Regions from separate parts of the Buttiauxella sp. AC038 genome, predicted to be linked through region 4. Evidence: predicted binding sites of a transcription regulator. Region 4 holds the regulator's gene; each other region holds the start of a gene.
What was found. The regulator Fur, encoded in region 4, represses iron uptake genes when iron is present. The targets are predictions, from matches to a motif close to ATAATAATGAGAACNACTATCAA.

Region 1 (4,332 bases), 1.6 Mb from region 4:
TGCTACTACTGCAAAACCTCGCCCTTGCTCACCGGCCCGAGCGGCTTCAACTGCAGCATTCAACGCCAGAATATTGGTCTGGAAGGAGATGCTGTTAATCACGGTGGTGATATCGACAATTTTATGAGAGCTGCTGGTTATCGTCTCCATCGTGGTCATCACTTTTTTTACCGACTCCCCGCCGTTTACTGCCGTCTTAGTCGCATTTTTTGCAAGTACGCTCGCGTGGCTGGCATTTTCAGCATTCAGCGTAACCGTGCTACTCAATTGCTCCATGCTGGCAGTCGTTTCTTCTAACGCTGCGGCGAGTTGCTCAGAACGAGAAGACAATTCGTTGTTCACCTCAGCCACTTCCGTGGCATTTCCGCGAATGGTGTGAGCGCTGGAACGAATGTTGGAAACGGCTTTTTCCCAATTCGACTGCATTTTTTGGATCGGTGAAACCATCAAACCAATGCAGTTACTGCCTAAATCAGGTAATTGGGTTTCGAGTTCACCACGCGCAAGAATATGCATATGTGCGCGAATGTTCTCGACCGGCTTCACCAGGCAGAAATAAAGATAGCGCTCAGTTACCAACGTAATGGCAATGCTTGCTAACACCGAAGCCCCGAGCAAGAAACGAACGATACCGATCCACATTTCTTGTTGCGCATTCAGTACCAGGTTTTGTTGCAAATCATGTAAAAACCACAGCGCCAGCCCGGAAACACCGAGCCACGCCACTGACGAGAAGATCAGTATCAGCACCACCATGACGCGGATTTTGATATTACGAATAAACTTCATGTTTTGTATTTTCCTGGTGAAATAATAAAAAGTCTTTCCTGCACCAGCTGTAGTCACCTCAGCTCCGTTTATTCGGTTTTTGTATACCAATACTGAGAGAAGACCGTGCATTACCAGTATTGTCGGCACGATTCAGCCAAACTTGATGGCAGTTGTGATCAAAATTTAATCACACCACAAATATTGGTGATGCCCATTTTCACCATTATTAAGCCCCAAAATTTATGTTAGGAAAATCCATTTACCTCGCCCTAATCGAAATTAAACAGCTTTATGCTGTTGGTCATTTTTCATTTTTGTGCGTGCTAAAATCATTAAAAAATCATTCGAGCATCAGAATAATGAAAACTGTTTATTTAATTTTAACCACGGCGTTATTAGCTGGATGTACGGTGAATAAAACGCCTGTGCCCGTAAAAAGTAGTGAAGTGGTGGGTGTGGTTCGTCTGGGATTTGACCTTGCGCCATTACAAACGGCGAAAGTGGATACTTATGTTGCGCAATCAGCAGCCAGCCACCAATGCCAGCAGTGGGGTTATATCGCCGCATATCCTTACGGAGAGCCAATCAAAACCTGTAGCGTGACCAGTGGCTCTGTGTGCCTGAGCCAAAAAGTAACGCTTGAGTACCAGTGTCGCGGAGTGGGAATGGAGCGGTATCTGAAAGATGAGAGTGTTGTTCAATAATAGAACAATCACCTTAACGTCATTAAAATTAGGGTTAGCTAAGATTTATCTTCTGACCCATAAATAAACAGTAATAATTCTTATTTTCAGAACGAATTAATTATAAAAAAGAAACAATATTAACAACCATTCTCATTACAATAATATAATTAACAATTCCTTTGCATTATAGAAATAATAAAATTAAAGTAGCGACATTGTTAAATATACATTCTCGTGGAGCGCACCATGCTAAAAGCTGAAATGATCGAAAAACTTAACGAACAAATGAATCTTGAGCTTTATTCCTCCCTGCTTTATCAACAAATGAGTGCCTGGTGCAGCTACCATAGCTTTGAAGGGGCTGCCGCTTTCCTGCGTCGCCATGCTCAGGAAGAGATGGAGCATATGCAGCGTCTGTTTTCTTACCTGACTGACACTGGAAGCTTGCCACGCATAAATGCGGTCCCGGCACCAGACCATGACTACTCATCTTTAGATAACCTGTTTAATGCCACTTACGAACATGAGCAGTTAATTACTCGCAAGATTAATGAATTGGCTCATGCTGCGATGACATCTCAGGACTATCCAACTTTCAACTTCCTGCAATGGTATGTTTCTGAACAACATGAAGAAGAGAAACTGTTCAAGTCCGTACTGGATAAATTAAGTCTGGTTGGAAAAAGCGGCGAAGGTCTGTATTTCGTAGATAAAGAGCTTTCTACCCTCGATACTCAAGCTTAATAAATATTCCCGGCAAGTATATCTTGTACTTGCCGGTTCTCCTTAACTAAAACTCCCCTCTCCCTTCAGTAATCCCTGATAATCACTTTTCCGCTAAAAACCTTACTCTGTGGCGGATATCTGTTAAGCGTCTATACTCCAATTCAGCACCTTCTCATGTCAGTTTTCTATGGCTACTTGCTGGTGCAATGAGCTGCTCCACACATCGATTGTTAAGCATTATTTATAATAATAAGCGTCATGTTTTTCCTGTTACTTGCAATAACTAATATGGACAATATGATAAAATGTTAAGTAAAAACAATAAATTAATTAGAAAGTTATTTTTCCATGAATCATGGGATATTATGATCATCAAAAATAACTCTCATTCTTTTCCTGAAAATACCCTGGATATTTTAAATAATTCACAAGCAAAATTACTGAAGAAAAAATATACCTTCCAGGCAGATCCTTTTATTATAGAGAAAGATAATAAACTCTACCTTTTCTATGAAGCACTTAGCTTTCTAAATTCTAAAGGCATTCTCAGATGTCGGATTCTTGACGATAAACTTAATGAGATTCAGGATATCAAACTAGAAGGGTTTGATGATTTAAAGTGCCATTTATCCTTCCCATATCTTTTTTATCTTAATGATAATCTGTTTATGATTCCTGAGTCTTCAGAGCGAAAAGAAGTGATACTCTTCCAATCCACTGAGTTTCCCACTCGCTGGAAAAAGGTGAAGGTGCTAATTTCTGACGCTGAATTTACCGATAATATATTCTTCACCTTAGAGAATACCTGTTACCTCATTTCTACCACACTTAACAATGAGATGGTTATTCACACTGCAGATCAAATACTCGGTGAGTGGAAAAAAATAAACCCGTCTTTAAAACTGTGCAACCACCATCACCGTGGGGCCGGTGCTTCTTATTTTATCAATGATAAGAAATATATCCTCACTCAAGAATGCACATCTGACTCTTACGGGAAATCCATTTTTATCAAAGAATTAATCACCATCAATCCACTGATTTTTGAGGAGAAACTGGCGGCACATGTCACACCTGAAATCAACCAAAGCGCAGGTATTCACACGTTAAACTTTTCGAATAACCATCTTGTTTATGACACCAAAAATTGGGTATTCAGCCTTTTGTCTCCTTTAAAAAAAGTTTTATTTAAGGCTTGGGTTAAATACCGTAAAAAATCGTTTGCCTGAATATACATAAGAAAAATCCATCGACCGGTGCTAGGTTTTCAATAGTTGACAGTAAATTAAGCACCGAATACCACACTAGTTTTGTAATATTTATCTGGAGATATTATGGCAATTCTTGTAACAGGTGGTGCTGGCTATATAGGCTCCCATACTGTATTGGCTTTACTGGAAAGAGGTGATGAGGTCATCGTTATCGATAATCTCTCTAACTCATCTCAAGAATCTTTAGTCCGGGTTGCAGAGTTAACAGGAAAAAACCCTACTCTCTATGTTGCTAATGTTTTAGATAAGAATATTTTGAGAACTATTTTTTCAAAACATTCGATTACTGATGTGATTCATTTTGCTGGTTTAAAATCTGTTGGTGAATCAATTAAAAAACCACTGGAATATTATGAGAATAATGTTACTGGCACAATAGTGTTACTTAGTGAGATGCTAAATGCCGGTGTAAATAGCCTCATCTTCAGTTCATCGGCAACCGTCTATGGGAATCCCGAAAAAGTGCCGTTGAGCGAAGATTGCCAGACTGGCGGCACCACAAACCCTTATGGCACATCCAAACTTATGGTTGAGCAGATTCTGCGTGATTTCTCCCTCGCACAACCGGAGTTTCGCATTACCTGTTTGCGCTATTTCAATCCGGTTGGCGCTCATCAATCGGGGCGAATTGGCGAAGATCCTAACGGTATTCCAAATAATCTGGTTCCCTATATTTCACAAGTGGCAATCGGCAAACTGAAGTGTCTGTCGGTATATGGCAATGATTACCCTACACCTGATGGCACAGGCGTTCGCGATTATATCCATGTGCTGGACTTAGCAAGTGGACATCTGGCGGCATTGGATCATCAAAATGAGGGTGCATCTTTTAAAGCGATAAATCTGGGTACTGGCGTGGGTTATTCCGTCATTGATCT
Region 2 (4,332 bases), 630 kb from region 4:
CATGTATCAAAACGCGGATGACTGCTCGCAGGCCAACCCTGGTAAAAGTGCTGAATGTACTACTGCCTTTAACAACGCGCTGAAAGAAGCAGAACGTACCGCACCGAAATACGCTTCGCGCGAAGAATGTATTGCTGAGTTTGGTGAAGGCCAATGTCAGCAAGCCCCTGCACAAGCCAGCATGGCAGGTGAACAAGCACAGGCTCAGCCACAACAAAGTGGCAGCTTCTGGATGCCGCTGATGGCGGGCTACATGATGGGTCGTCTGATGGGCGGCGGAGCGGGCTTCGCGCAGCAACCATTGTTTAGTTCTAAAAATCCAGCGAGCCCGGCTTACGGTAAATATGCGGATGCCACCGGCAAAAGCTATGGTGCAGCCACACCAGGCCGTACGGCTACAGTTCCAAAAACAGCCATGGCGCCAAAACCTGCAACCACAAGCACTGTAACTCGTGGCGGTTTCGGTGACTCAGTCGCCAAACAATCAACTATGCAGCGCAGCAACAGCGCAACAGGTTCTTCTCGCTCCATGGGTGGCTAAGAAATTATGGAAAGAATTGCGATTACTGAGCGCCCGGACTGGCGCGAGAAAGCCACTGAATACGGTTTTAACTTTCACACCATGTATGGCGAGCCGTACTGGTGTGAAGACGCATATTACAAACTAACGCTCCCTCAAGTTGAACGCCTGGAAGAAGTCACCGCTGAACTGCACCAGATGTGCCTGAAAGTTGTGGACAAAGTAGTGAGTAGCGATGAGCTGCTGGCTAAGTTCCGCATTCCTAAGCACACCTGGGAATTTGTACGTCAGTCCTGGCGCACTCAGCAGCCGTCTCTTTACTCACGCCTGGATATCGCGTGGGATGGGATTGGTGAACCTAAGCTTCTGGAAAACAATGCCGATACGCCAACGTCTTTATACGAAGCGGCATTCTTCCAGTGGATCTGGCTTGAAGACCAGGTTCAGGCTGGGAATTTGCCTGCGGGAAGCGATCAATTCAACAGCCTGCAAGAGAAGATCATTGAGCGTTTTGCTGAATTAAAACAGCAACACGGTTTCAACCTGGTGCATTTTGCCTGCTGCCAGGACACTGTAGAAGATCGCGGTACTGTCCAGTATTTGCAAGATTGTGCAGCCGAAGCTGAAGTGGCGAGCGAATTTGTTTACATGGAAGAAATTGGTCTGGGTGAGAAAGGCCAGTTCACGGATGTGCAGGATCAGGTTATCAGTAACCTGTTCAAGCTCTATCCGTGGGAATTCATGCTGCGTGAAATGTTCTCCACCAAACTCGAAGATGCTGGCGTTCGCTGGCTGGAACCTGCCTGGAAGAGCATTATCTCCAACAAAGCGTTGCTGCCAATGCTGTGGGAAATGTTCCCGAATCATCCAAACTTGCTGCCTGCTTATTTCGCTGAAGATAACTATCCGGCGATGGATAAGTACGTTGTGAAGCCCATCTTCTCCCGCGAAGGTGCGAATGTGAAGATCATCGAAAACGGCGAAGAAATTGCCCGTGTTGATGGCCCTTACGGAGATGAAGGCATGATCGTGCAGGAGTTCTATCAGTTGCCAAAATTTGGTGACAGTTATGTGCTGATCGGCAGCTGGCTTATCAACGATCAACCTGCGGGTATTGGTATTCGTGAAGATCGCGAGCTGATCACTCAGGATCTTTCGCGCTTCTATCCGCATGTGTTTGTAGAGTAACAATAAAAAGGTTTAGATTTTCGCCTTCGTAGGTCGGATTAGCGTAAGCGACATCCGACATAAATTGGTGGATGTCGCTTACGCTAATCCACCCTACAAAACCCGTTTATCTACCTTTGCAAGCAATCTGAGGCGCGAAATTCGCGCCTTTTTTTATCCGATAACAACAGAAAGCATACTCAACGATCCCATCTCAATACCGTCTGTCGGCAGCGTAATTGGCTCTTTGCCATCCCATGCCCCGAGAACATACAACAACGGCAGGTAGTGATCCGCTGTTGGATTAGATAGCGATCCGCCTTCATGCTCCAGGTAATTCACAAGAGGGTGTTCGGCTACCGGCCCAAGCCAGGTGAGATTGTCTTTCACATATTGGTTAAATGACTCAGCCCATGGATATGGCGTGTTTTCACCGTGCCAGCGCGCAGTTCTCAGGTTATGAACCACGTTACCACTGGCAATCAGCATGATGCCCTGATCGCGCAATGTCGCCAGCTTGCGGCCAATCTCAAAATGCCATGCCGCCGGTTTAGTGCTGTCGATACTGAGCTGTACCATTGGAATATCGGCATTCGGGTACATCTTAATAAGCACGCCCCAGGAGCCGTGATCAAATCCCCAGGCTTCTTTGTCTTGCATCACCGGAACGGGTGCCAGAAGGTCAACTAACTGTTGTGCAAGCGCAGGGGAACCCGGTGCCGGGTAATGGGTATCGTACAAGGCCTGTGGGAAACCACCGAAATCATGGATAGTTTTTGGCGTTTCCATTGCCGTAACACCCGTGCCTTTAGTGAACCAGTGCGCAGATACCACCACAATTGCTTTTGGACGCGGTAAGGTCTCTCCCAAATGGCGCCAGGCCTGGGTATATTGGTTATCTTCCAGCACGTTCATTGGGCTACCGTGTCCTAGGAACAGCGCAGGCATTCGTTGAGTTTTCATGGTGGTGTCCTTTAATCAGGTCATTCAGTTTATAAACACCACAGTACGCGCTTTTGTGTTTTGAAGAACTTAGATAAGCATGATGAAGATCTTCAGGAAATTTGAATGTAAGCGATGTGTAAAGCTTCTCAACTGGCTCTCGATTTTTATCACATCGCCCATTAATATGAATGAGAATCATTATCAAAAGGAGTGATAAATGTCAGTACCCTTGATCCTGACCCTATTAGCAGGGGGAGCCACTTTTATTGGTGCTTTTCTTGGCGTGCTCGGCCAGAAGCCATCAAACCGTGTGCTGGCATTTTCTCTTGGCTTTGCAGCGGGCATTATGTTGCTTATCTCGCTTATGGAAATGCTGCCTGCCGCACTTCACACCGAGGGAATGTCGCCGGTACTGGGTTATGGCATGTTTATGCTGGGTTTGCTGGGTTACTTCGCACTTGACCGCGCCCTGCCCCATGCGCATCCACAAGATTTAATGGACAGCAAACCGCAGCCGCGTAATTTACGCCGCACCGCGTTGTTGCTGACTCTTGGTATTAGCCTGCATAACTTCCCAGAAGGTGTGGCGACCTTTGTTACCGCCAGCAGCAACCTGGAATTAGGCATGGGGATCGCGCTAGCAGTGGCATTGCACAATATTCCTGAAGGTTTGGCTGTGGCAGGCCCGGTCTACGCGGCTACGGGTTCAAAGCGCAAAGCTATCTTCTGGGCAGGGATTTCCGGGCTGGCAGAAATTCTGGGGGGCGTGTTGGCCTGGCTGATCTTAGGCCCGATGATTTCGCCTGTTTTAATGGCGGCAATTATGGCTGCCGTCGCGGGCATTATGGTGGCGCTGTCGGTCGATGAACTGATGCCGCTTGCGAAAGAAATCGACCCGCATAACAATCCGAGTTACGGCGTTCTTTGCGGTATGGCGGTGATGGGGTTTAGTCTGACGTTGCTACAAAGCAACGGAATCGGCTAAAAAAGAAGCCCGGTGTAGAAAAACCGGGCTTTTTGCTTTTTAGCGAGAGTTAGCTGGCTTTGCGTTCATGAGCCTGACGGTATTCCACCAGGTCTTCAATCGTCACAACAGCCATATTGTGCTGGCGGGCAAAGGTGATGCACTCTGGTGCACGCGCCATGCTGCCATCATCGTTGGTCAACTCACACAACACACCAGCAGGTTTGAAACCCGCAAGCGTGACCAAATCAATGGTTGCTTCAGTATGGCCACCGCGAGTTAACACGCCACCAGGCTGAGCACGGAGCGGGAACACATGGCCTGGGCGATTCAGGTCGCTTGGTTTTGCGCCATCAGCAATCGCGGCACGCACAGTCGTAATACGGTCTGCAGCAGAAACACCGGTAGTCACACCGCTTGCAGCTTCGATAGTCACAGTAAACCCTGTGCCATAGGCACTGGTGTTGTTCTCAACCATCATTGGCAATTCGAGTTGTTTACGGCGTTCTTCGGTCAGGCACAGGCAAACAATACCGCTACCGTGGCGAATGGTCAGAGCCATTTGCTCAACGGTCATGGTTTCCGCTGGGAAAATCATGTCGCCTTCGTTCTCGCGATCTTCATCGTCAAGAACCATTACCCCGCGGCCTTCACGCAGTGCTTCAAGAGCATGTTCAACGCGTTGTGTAGGGGTGCCAAATGCAGAAAGGAGCGTCTGATTCATGGTAAAAAAACC
Region 3 (4,332 bases), 180 kb from region 4:
CACCCAAACCTTGAGACAGGTTCAGAGATGGGCTCCAGTTATTACCCACGATGCTGTGATGATCAAAGCGTAGACCCGGAGTCAACATAGTGCTGTCGGTCAGCTCCATATTGTCTTCAGCAAACAGTGAGAAGATCTCTGCCTGAGAATATGGGCTACGGTTGGTGCTGTTCGACCCAGGAATTGGGCCACCCATAAAGGTTTGCCCATTCGACGACAAATCTTTCATCTTTTGCTGGTTCCATTCGGTACCCAGCGTCAGGTTTTGGTTAAACACGAAATCAATCGGGATATTCACTTCGCTGTGCAAGAGCACATCGCTCAGATCGATATCGCTGAATTTATCGCTGGAGAAAATCCCTTCGGTGCCACCGGCCAGACCTTCACGCATACGTGAGTTGCGGGTGTGTTCGTACTGCGCCCAGTTGCTGGTCGTCAGGCCGCTGTCCCAACCACCATTCCAGGTCATGGAGTAGCTCTGGCGGTAGAGGCGGTTAGTCTCCTTGCCATAGTTATCTTTCACGATTTGGTTGGTATTGGTGTTTTGGGTATCGCCGGAATACAGGTTGCCCTGGCGGCTGTAACCCGCTTCCAGTTCCAGAGATTGCATTGGTGCGAAGTCCCAACGCACGACGCCGTTGATATCTTTGTTAATTACCCCTTCGCGCCCGGCGGGCAGCGTATCGGCATAAATACCGGTACGTTCAGACTGATGGCCCTGGTTGATGTCCCACGCATCGGCCTGAGTTTTATCGAGGTTGCCGTACAGACGGAAGCTGAAATCCCCACCCAGTGGGCCGTTCAGGCTGAAGTTGGTGCGCTTAGTGGAGCCTTCATCTTTGTGCTCAGGGGCATTGAGATAGGTGTTCCAGGTACCATGCCATTCACCGGTGCCTTTTTTGGTGATGATATTGACTACACCACCTGCCGCACCGTTACCGTAACGCGCTGCGGCCGGGCCACGAATGACTTCGATACGCTCGACCATTTCAGGTGGTACCCAGCTTGCATCACCACGTGTATCACGTTCGCCACGCCAGCCAAGTCGTACCGAGTTGCGGCTGGTGACCGGTTTGCCATCGATAAGAATCAGGGTGTTTTCCGGGCCCATACCGCGAATATCAATCTGGCGGCCGTTGCCACGTTGACCACTGGTGGAGTTACCGGTCAGGTTAACGCCTGGCATAGTGCGGACGATTTCAGAAATATCACGCGCTGGTGGGCGTTTTTTCAGCTCTTCAGCGGTGATGGTTGAAACGCCTGGTGCCTGCAAATTTTGCGCGGCGGCGGTAACAACCAGAGTGTCTTCATCAGCGTGATTTTGTGTGTCGTCATTGTTGGCAGCAGCGGTCTGAGCCGTTGCTGGTGCCGCTTGCTCTGCCGCAAAGACAGGTGCTGCAACACCGTAGATTCCCAGATTGATTAGCATTGCGAGGGAATAGTTAATTTTCTTATTCATTATGGCGGCCTGCTTTTCCGCTGGGCCCGGTGTCATTCCATTCCCAGAGGGATCGGGCGCAGCATGGATGTTACGAAGCGATACCGAAACTGTCTGCAACAGCCCCGAAATGAGGGAATCGTGCGTTCTAGTCCGGCAATTAATTGTTTTTGCACCAGTAAGCTGGTAGCCCAAAGCGCGGAAATACGCTATTGCAAATGCAAATAATTATCAATAGTATTATCAATATATTTCAGCTTAATTGATCGTTATCAATACTTTCATGGGGTTATGTTCGAGTGGTGAATTTGCTGACAGGAAGTGAGAGCTGGTGGCAGGAAAAACAGGCGCAAGGGATACCCGCCGTTACCTGTGAAAATGATGGTCTGTGTGAAGTGACTTTTTTATGGCGTGACCCTAAGGGTTGCGAGCAAATCTCACCGACAAAGCGAGTCTGGATTTACATCACGGGCGTGACGGATCACCACCAACGCTCGCGTCCGCAAACGCTCGAACGCATTGCCGGAACTGATGTCTGGCAGTGGCAAACGCAGCTAACTGCTACATGGCGCGGCAGTTATTGCCTCATTCCAACAAACAGCGAAGACGATTTCCCGCCAGAGGCTTTTGAAGGGCTGGTTCCGGTTCCGATGGCGCTGCGTGAAGGCTGGCGAAAGCTGCTGCCGTGTGCGATTGCCGATCCGCTTAACTCTGAAAGCTGGGCCGGTGGGCGAGGGCATCCAATGTCAGCACTCCATCTCCCTGATGCGCCGAAACAAGAGGGCTGGGCTCAACCCGACACGCCGTATGCCGCAGCACGTTGCATAACCTGGACAAGTTCGCGCCTGAAAAATCAACGTAACGTCTGGATTTTTGCAACCGGTGACGCACAGCCAGAGCAGCGCCCGATGGCTATTTTGCTCGACGGGCAATTCTGGGCCGAAAGCATGCCGGTGTGGTCTGCGCTCCAGGCTCAAACCGATGCCGGAGTATTGCCTCCCGCCGTTTATGTGTTGATTGATGTCATCGACAATTCAACGCGCAGTGATGAACTGCCCTGTAATGCGCAGTTTTGGCTGGCGGTGCAGGAAGAGCTATTGCCGCAATTACGCTCGCTCACCAGTTGGAATGAAACCCCGCAAACCACGGTCGTCGCCGGCCAAAGCTTTGGTGGGCTTTCTTCGCTTTATGCCGCACTTCACTGGCCTGAACAATTTGGCTGTGTGCTGAGCCAGTCAGGTTCTTACTGGTGGCCACGTCGTGAAAACAACCAGCAAGGCGGGCAGTTGATACGGCAACTGGAAGATGGGCTTGCGTGTGGAAAACCGCTGCGTATCTATCTTGAGGCAGGGGTCAGAGAACCTCTCATTTATCAAGTTAATCAAAGAATTTACCCCTTACTACAACAAACACAGCGAGCTGTTTTCTACCGTCAGGTTGATGGTGGGCACGATGCGCTTTGCTGGCGAGGCGGTCTTTTGGACGGTCTCGCCTGGCTTTGGAAAGCGCCTTAAAGAGCGGAGTTAACTATGGAATTCAGTAACCCTTTCGACTCATTGCAGAGCCGTTTTTTCATCCTTGAAAATGCGCAGCAACAGTTCAGCTTATGGCCGGAACATTGTGCATTGCCCGATGGCTGGCAGGTGGTTTGTGAACCCGCATCACATGATGAATGTAACCACTGGCTGCTTGCCAACTGGATCAATCTCCAACCCACTTCTTTTGCGAAACAGGGTGTAAGCGGTGAGTGAATTAATGATGTCTTCTGCACTGGAACAACAAATTGAAACTCTGCCGCTTGTGGCGGCCCAACCCGGTATCTGGATGGCGGATCAACTTTCGCCGCAGGCTAATGCGTGGAGCGTGGCCCACTACGTAGAATTAAATGGTGACCTCAACGAAGCTCTGCTGTGCAAGGCTATCGTGGCTGGAATGAAAGAGGCCGATACTTTGTGCATGCGCTTTAGTGAAGTGGACGGCGAAGCACGCCAGTGGCTTGATCCGCATGCTTCATTTATCCCCACGCATTGCCATGATTTGCGCAACGATGCAGACCCGGTGGCCGTGGCGCAAAATATTATGCGCAACGATCTCGAGCAGGATTTGCGCATTTCCAGCGGCAAACCGCTCTACCACCACCAGTTGCTGCGTATCAGCGACACACGCTGGTTCTGGTATCAACGTTTTCACCATTTAGTGGTTGATGGCTTCAGTTTCACCGCCATTACCCGCCGGATTGCCAATATTTATAGCGACTTGTGCCAAAACCAAGCGCCTGAACCCACGCCATTTACACCATTTAGCGACGTGGTTGCCGAGTACCAAAAATACCGCGAAAGCGACGCGTGGAAACGCGATGCGACGTTCTGGGCTGAGAAAGCCAAACAACTGCCGCCACCCGCCACGCTTTCAACACAACCGCTCACCAGCCATGGTTCCACCACACAACTTATCCGTCAGTCGCTGAGTTTTGGCCGTGCAGATTTTCAGCGTTTGGTTGAACACTCACGGCTTCACAACCTGACAGCCGCCGATATGGCATTAGGGCTGGTGGCGTTGTGGCTCGGGCGTTTAAGTGGCCGCAATGAGTATTCCGCTGGTTTTATCTTTATGCGCCGCATGGGTTCCGCGGCACTTTGTGCCACTGGCCCGGTGCTGAATGTGCTGCCGTTTGGTGTGCGTATCGAACCCGGCTTCACCCTCGTGGATCTGGCGGCAAACCTGGCTCAAGAGCTGAAAGGTATGCGCCGTTATCAGCGCTACGATGCCGAGCAAATCCAGCGTGATTTGGGGCAGGCCGCAAGTTCAGAGCCATTATTCGGCCCGGTGCTGAATCTGAAAATGTTCGATTACCGTCTGGATTTCAACGGTATCGAAGGCATTACACATCAACT
Region 4 (4,332 bases):
AGCGGTCACCCGAACGAAATCGCATTCTCCTCTGTAAACAAAGCTTACGACGAAGATTACTCAGGTGATAAGAGCGGTATTAGCCTCTATAAAGCCGCAGCTAAATTCAAATACGGCCCGGTTTGGGCACGTGGCGGTTACATTCAGCCAACCGGGCAAACCTTGCTCGCACCACACTGGAGCTTCATGCCTGGTACTTACCAGGGCGCTGAAGCCGGTGCAAACTTTGATTACGGCGATTCTGGTGCGCTGAGCTTCTCCTACATGTGGACCAACGAGTACAAAGCTCCATGGCACCTGGAAATGGACAAGTTCTATCAGAACGACAAAAAAACCAAAGTTGAATATTTACACTCTCTTGGCGCGAAGTATGACTTCAAAAATGATTTCATTCTCGAAGCGGCATTTGGGCAGGCTGAAGGCTACGTTGATCAGTATTTCACCAAAGCAAGCTATAAGTTTGATATCGCGGGCAGCCCGTTAACAACCAGCTACCAGTTCTACGGTACGCGTGACAAAGTTTCAGATGGCAGCGTTAACGATCTGTACGACGGCACTGCATGGTTGCAGGCATTGACTCTCGGATACAGAGTGGGTCAGGTTGATTTGCGTCTTGAAGGAACTATTGTTAAGGCCGATGGCCAGCAAGGTTACTTCCTGCAGCGTATGACCCCAACTTATGCATCTTCAAACGGTCGTCTTGATGTGTGGTGGGATAACCGCTCTGACTTCAACGCCAACGGTGAAAAAGCAGTATTTGCAGGCGCGATGTATGACCTGAGCAATTGGAACCTGGCAGGTTGGGCAGTGGGTGCTTCTTATGTGTACGCATGGGATGCTAAACCAAGCTCTAAACCAACCACTGACGGTTACTACGATGCTGATAATCGCCTGAAAGAATCTGCGTACAGCCTTGATGCGTTGTACACCGTTCAGGATGGTCGTGCGAAAGGCACGCTGTTCAAACTGCACTTCACTCAGTACGACAACCATTCAGACATCCCAAGCTGGGGCGGTGGTTACGGCAACATCTTCCAGGATGAGCGCGACGTGAAATTCATCGTCATCGCACCGTTCACCATCTTCTGATTCGAATCCGGGCGTGAAAACGCCCGGTTTTCTTAAGGATATCAAACATGAAAAAAATCGTTCTGACTGTGGTGATGGCGTTAGGTTTAAGTGCGTGTGCGCAGCAACAACCTAAAACGGCTCCGGAAGACACAAAACTAAAACAAGCGTATAGCGCCTGTATTAACACCGCAGAAGGCAATCCGGATAAAATTCAGGCCTGCCAAAGCGTATTGAATGTGTTGGCTCAGGATAAGGAACACCAGGAGTTTGCGAAGAAAGAAACGGTTCGTACCCTGGATTACCAGAACTGCATTCAGGCAACACGTACCGGTAATGACCAGGCCGTGAAAGCAAAATGCGATAAAATCTGGCAAGAGATCCGCGCCAACAATAAGTAATCGCTGTATTCAGGCAATAAAAAAACCGATGAGCTTCCTCACCGGTTTTTTTATTGCCTGACACCCAACTCTGGGTGCCGGAGGTGCAGATTACTTTTCGCTGATTTCGTGTGCGTTTTCGTCGGTACGGCAATCACCTTCAGCACAATGACCATAAAGGTACAGGCTGTGGTTAGTCAGACGAATACCATGACGTGATGCGATTTCACGCTGACGGGCTTCGATTGAATCATCGCTGAATTCAATTACTTTGCCGCAGTCCAGGCAAATCAGGTGGTCATGGTGATGCTGCTGTGTCAGTTCGAATACGGATTTGCCGCCTTCGAAGTTATGGCGCGTCACAATGCCTGCATCATCAAACTGGTTTAGTACACGATAAACGGTGGCGAGACCAATCTCTTCGCCCATATCAATCAGACGTTTATATAAGTCTTCCGCACTGACGTGGTGGTTCACCGGCCCCTGCAGCACTTCAAGGATTTTTAATCGAGGAAGCGTGACTTTCAGGCCGGCCTTCTTTAATGCGGTATTATTGTCAGTCATGCGGAAATTGTCCTGTTGCTTAACGATTCGCTCGGAGTCAGGGTGAGCGTTAAGATGAATGCGTCTCATTATAGAACTGCCCCTTCTAAATGGGAACCGCAAGTATTATGCATAACCAAGTTAAAAAATTGCGGTTGAGTCGCGATTTGATGGCCTTGATAGCTATTTGTCAGGAGTTCATTGTACAGGGACAAGCTGAAAAGTTAAAAATTTGTAGCAATTATTTTAATCGGAAATAACTATCAATGTGGCGAAACCCAATAGTCTCGCCACATTGATGCCCATCGCCCTTGAATATGCAGGTTTATTGCCAGCCTGCATCTTAAAGTAGCCAGGGTTTAGAATCAGGCGTTGATGATATCAGCCAGGTTGAGCTCATCAGAAACTTGTTTAACCCATTTCTGAACGCGTTCAGCAGTCAGTTCTGGTTGACGGTCTTCGTCAATCGCCAGGCCAACAAAGTGGTCATCGTCTGCAAGACCTTTAGATGCTTCGAAATGGTAACCCGCAGTCGGCCAGTGACCGACGATAGCTGCACCGCGCGGCTCAATGATGTCGCGGATAGTGCCTAATGCGTCACAGAAGTATTCTGCGTAGTCTTCCTGGTCACCGCAACCAAACAACGCTACCAGTTTGCCATTGAAATCAACTTCTTCCAGAGTTGGGAAGAAATCGTCCCAATCACACTGGGCTTCGCCGTAGTACCAGGTTGGAATGCCGAGAAGCAGAATGTCGAAGCCTTCCAGGTCTTCTTTGCTGCTCTTAGCAATGTCATGCACCTCAGCAACATCTTTACCGAGCTGTTTTTGAATCATTTTCGCGATATTTTCGGTGTTACCAGTGTCGCTGCCGAAAAAAATGCCTACGATTGCCATGAGTAAAATAACCTCTTGATACTTAATGGTATGGTGGCTGCTATTTGGCCACAGATAGGGCAATCATAGCAGAACACTTCGTGGTGCGGAAACTGCTATCGCCCCGGTGTGCACAGACTGCAAAATCGCATACCAGGACATAGCACTAAAACTAACTGAGATGTTGCTTCAGTTGTTCGAGAAGTATCTCTTCAATCAATTCACTACGACTGATATTGCGCGCTTCAGCCAGCTGATTGAGAGCATCTACCGCATCGTTATTGAGCTTTAGCTCCACTCGCTTCAGGCCGCGTACTTTATCGCGCTTGAGTTGGTTGCGTTTGTTGATACGCAATTGCTCATCACGCGTTAGCGGATTGGTTTTTGGTCGCCCCGGGCGACGCTCGTCCGCGAACAGATCTAATGTAGTACGGTCCGTTTGTTCTTTTGCCATGATTAGACTACTGACAGGGAATTCAGGTGGCACGGAGCGGGGTGCTCTGGCGCAATTTAGCGCGCAATCATACATCAGCATGGCTTGCGCGCCAACGCGTTAGCCACATCTTGCGGCCAGTCGGTTTGTTTTTAATCAGTTTGCCGCTGTTGTGTCGATAAAACGATGGATTGCGCGCAAAACAGCATCAGGTTTTTCTGCGTGAACCCAGTGTCCGGCACCTGCAACCACATGAGCACGCGCCTGAGGGAACTGTGAAAGCAACTGGCTACGATGCGATTCATTGACATAAGGAGATGCGCCGCCGCGAATAAATAGCGAGGGTTCATTCCATGCAGGAATGTTTTCCCAGCCGACAATATTCTCATATTGCTCCCACAGCACCGGCACGTTGAATTTCCATTCGCCATCGGCAAAGGATTTTAGCAAGAACTGAATAACACCTTCTTCATCAAGATGCTCGCGCATCACGGTCGCGGCCTGCTGCCGTGTTTTAACGCAAGCGGCGCTGACGGCATTTATTGCAGTGAAAATTTCATCGTGGCGGCGCACCTGATAATCCACCGGTGCAATATCAATCAGTACTAATTTGTCGATACGCTCTGGGGCAATCGCCGTCAAAGCCATCGCCACTTTGCCACCCATTGAATGGCCAATAATAATGGCTTTCTCAAAGTCATATTCATCGAGCGTTTCGACGACATCCTGCGCCATAGCAGGGTAGTTCATCTCAGAGCTTTGTGGTGATAAACCGTGGTTGCGCAGATCGATTTGCAGCAACGTATGATCCTGCCCAAGGTCACGGGCCAGCACGCCCAGGTTATCAAGGCTACCAAAAAGACCGTGAATAAGGACGATGGGGGAATTACTAGTCGATTGTTGCGCAGTTTGCAGGCGAGCATTCAATTTCATGGCAAAGTTCTTTTTTTACTTCGTGCGGTTAGGGTATCATAACGGCATCCTGCCGCACTGCCGCAAATTTCCAGTTTAGTCTGACTTTGTGGTGTGACAA

Region 1: the regulator Fur is predicted to act here: its motif matches at 1,595-1,617, upstream of ftnA (non-heme ferritin).
Region 2: the regulator Fur is predicted to act here: its motif matches at 2,815-2,837, upstream of zupT (zinc transporter ZupT).
Region 3: the regulator Fur is predicted to act here: its motif matches at 1,657-1,679, upstream of fes (enterochelin esterase).

The regions. Positions count from the first base shown of each region.
Region 1 is NZ_CEEDCQ010000001.1:1,991,765-1,996,096, reverse strand. Features, by position in the region: gene AC0IXI_RS09535 (methyl-accepting chemotaxis protein) at 1-789, opposite strand, end outside; gene yecR (YecR family lipoprotein) at 1,182-1,475, shown strand; gene ftnA (non-heme ferritin) at 1,704-2,201, shown strand; gene AC0IXI_RS09520 (glucosamine inositolphosphorylceramide transferase family protein) at 2,489-3,412, shown strand; gene galE (UDP-glucose 4-epimerase GalE) at 3,518-4,332, shown strand, end outside.
Region 2 is NZ_CEEDCQ010000001.1:4,258,235-4,262,566, forward strand. Features, by position in the region: gene AC0IXI_RS20170 (DUF1190 family protein) at 1-541, shown strand, start outside; gene AC0IXI_RS20175 (glutathionylspermidine synthase family protein) at 548-1,708, shown strand; gene ygiD (4,5-DOPA-extradiol-dioxygenase) at 1,862-2,650, opposite strand; gene zupT (zinc transporter ZupT) at 2,850-3,617, shown strand; gene ribB (3,4-dihydroxy-2-butanone-4-phosphate synthase) at 3,667-4,320, opposite strand.
Region 3 is NZ_CEEDCQ010000001.1:3,810,936-3,815,267, reverse strand. Features, by position in the region: gene AC0IXI_RS18195 (TonB-dependent siderophore receptor) at 1-1,459, opposite strand, end outside; gene fes (enterochelin esterase) at 1,738-2,952, shown strand; gene AC0IXI_RS18185 (MbtH family protein) at 2,968-3,189, shown strand; gene AC0IXI_RS18180 (amino acid adenylation domain-containing protein) at 3,194-4,332, shown strand, end outside.
Region 4 is NZ_CEEDCQ010000001.1:3,629,606-3,633,937, reverse strand. Features, by position in the region: gene chiP (chitoporin ChiP) at 1-1,089, shown strand, start outside; gene chiQ (ChiQ/YbfN family lipoprotein) at 1,137-1,469, shown strand; gene fur (ferric iron uptake transcriptional regulator) at 1,560-2,012, opposite strand; gene fldA (flavodoxin FldA) at 2,357-2,887, opposite strand; gene ybfE (LexA regulated protein) at 3,039-3,320, opposite strand; gene ybfF (esterase) at 3,456-4,232, opposite strand.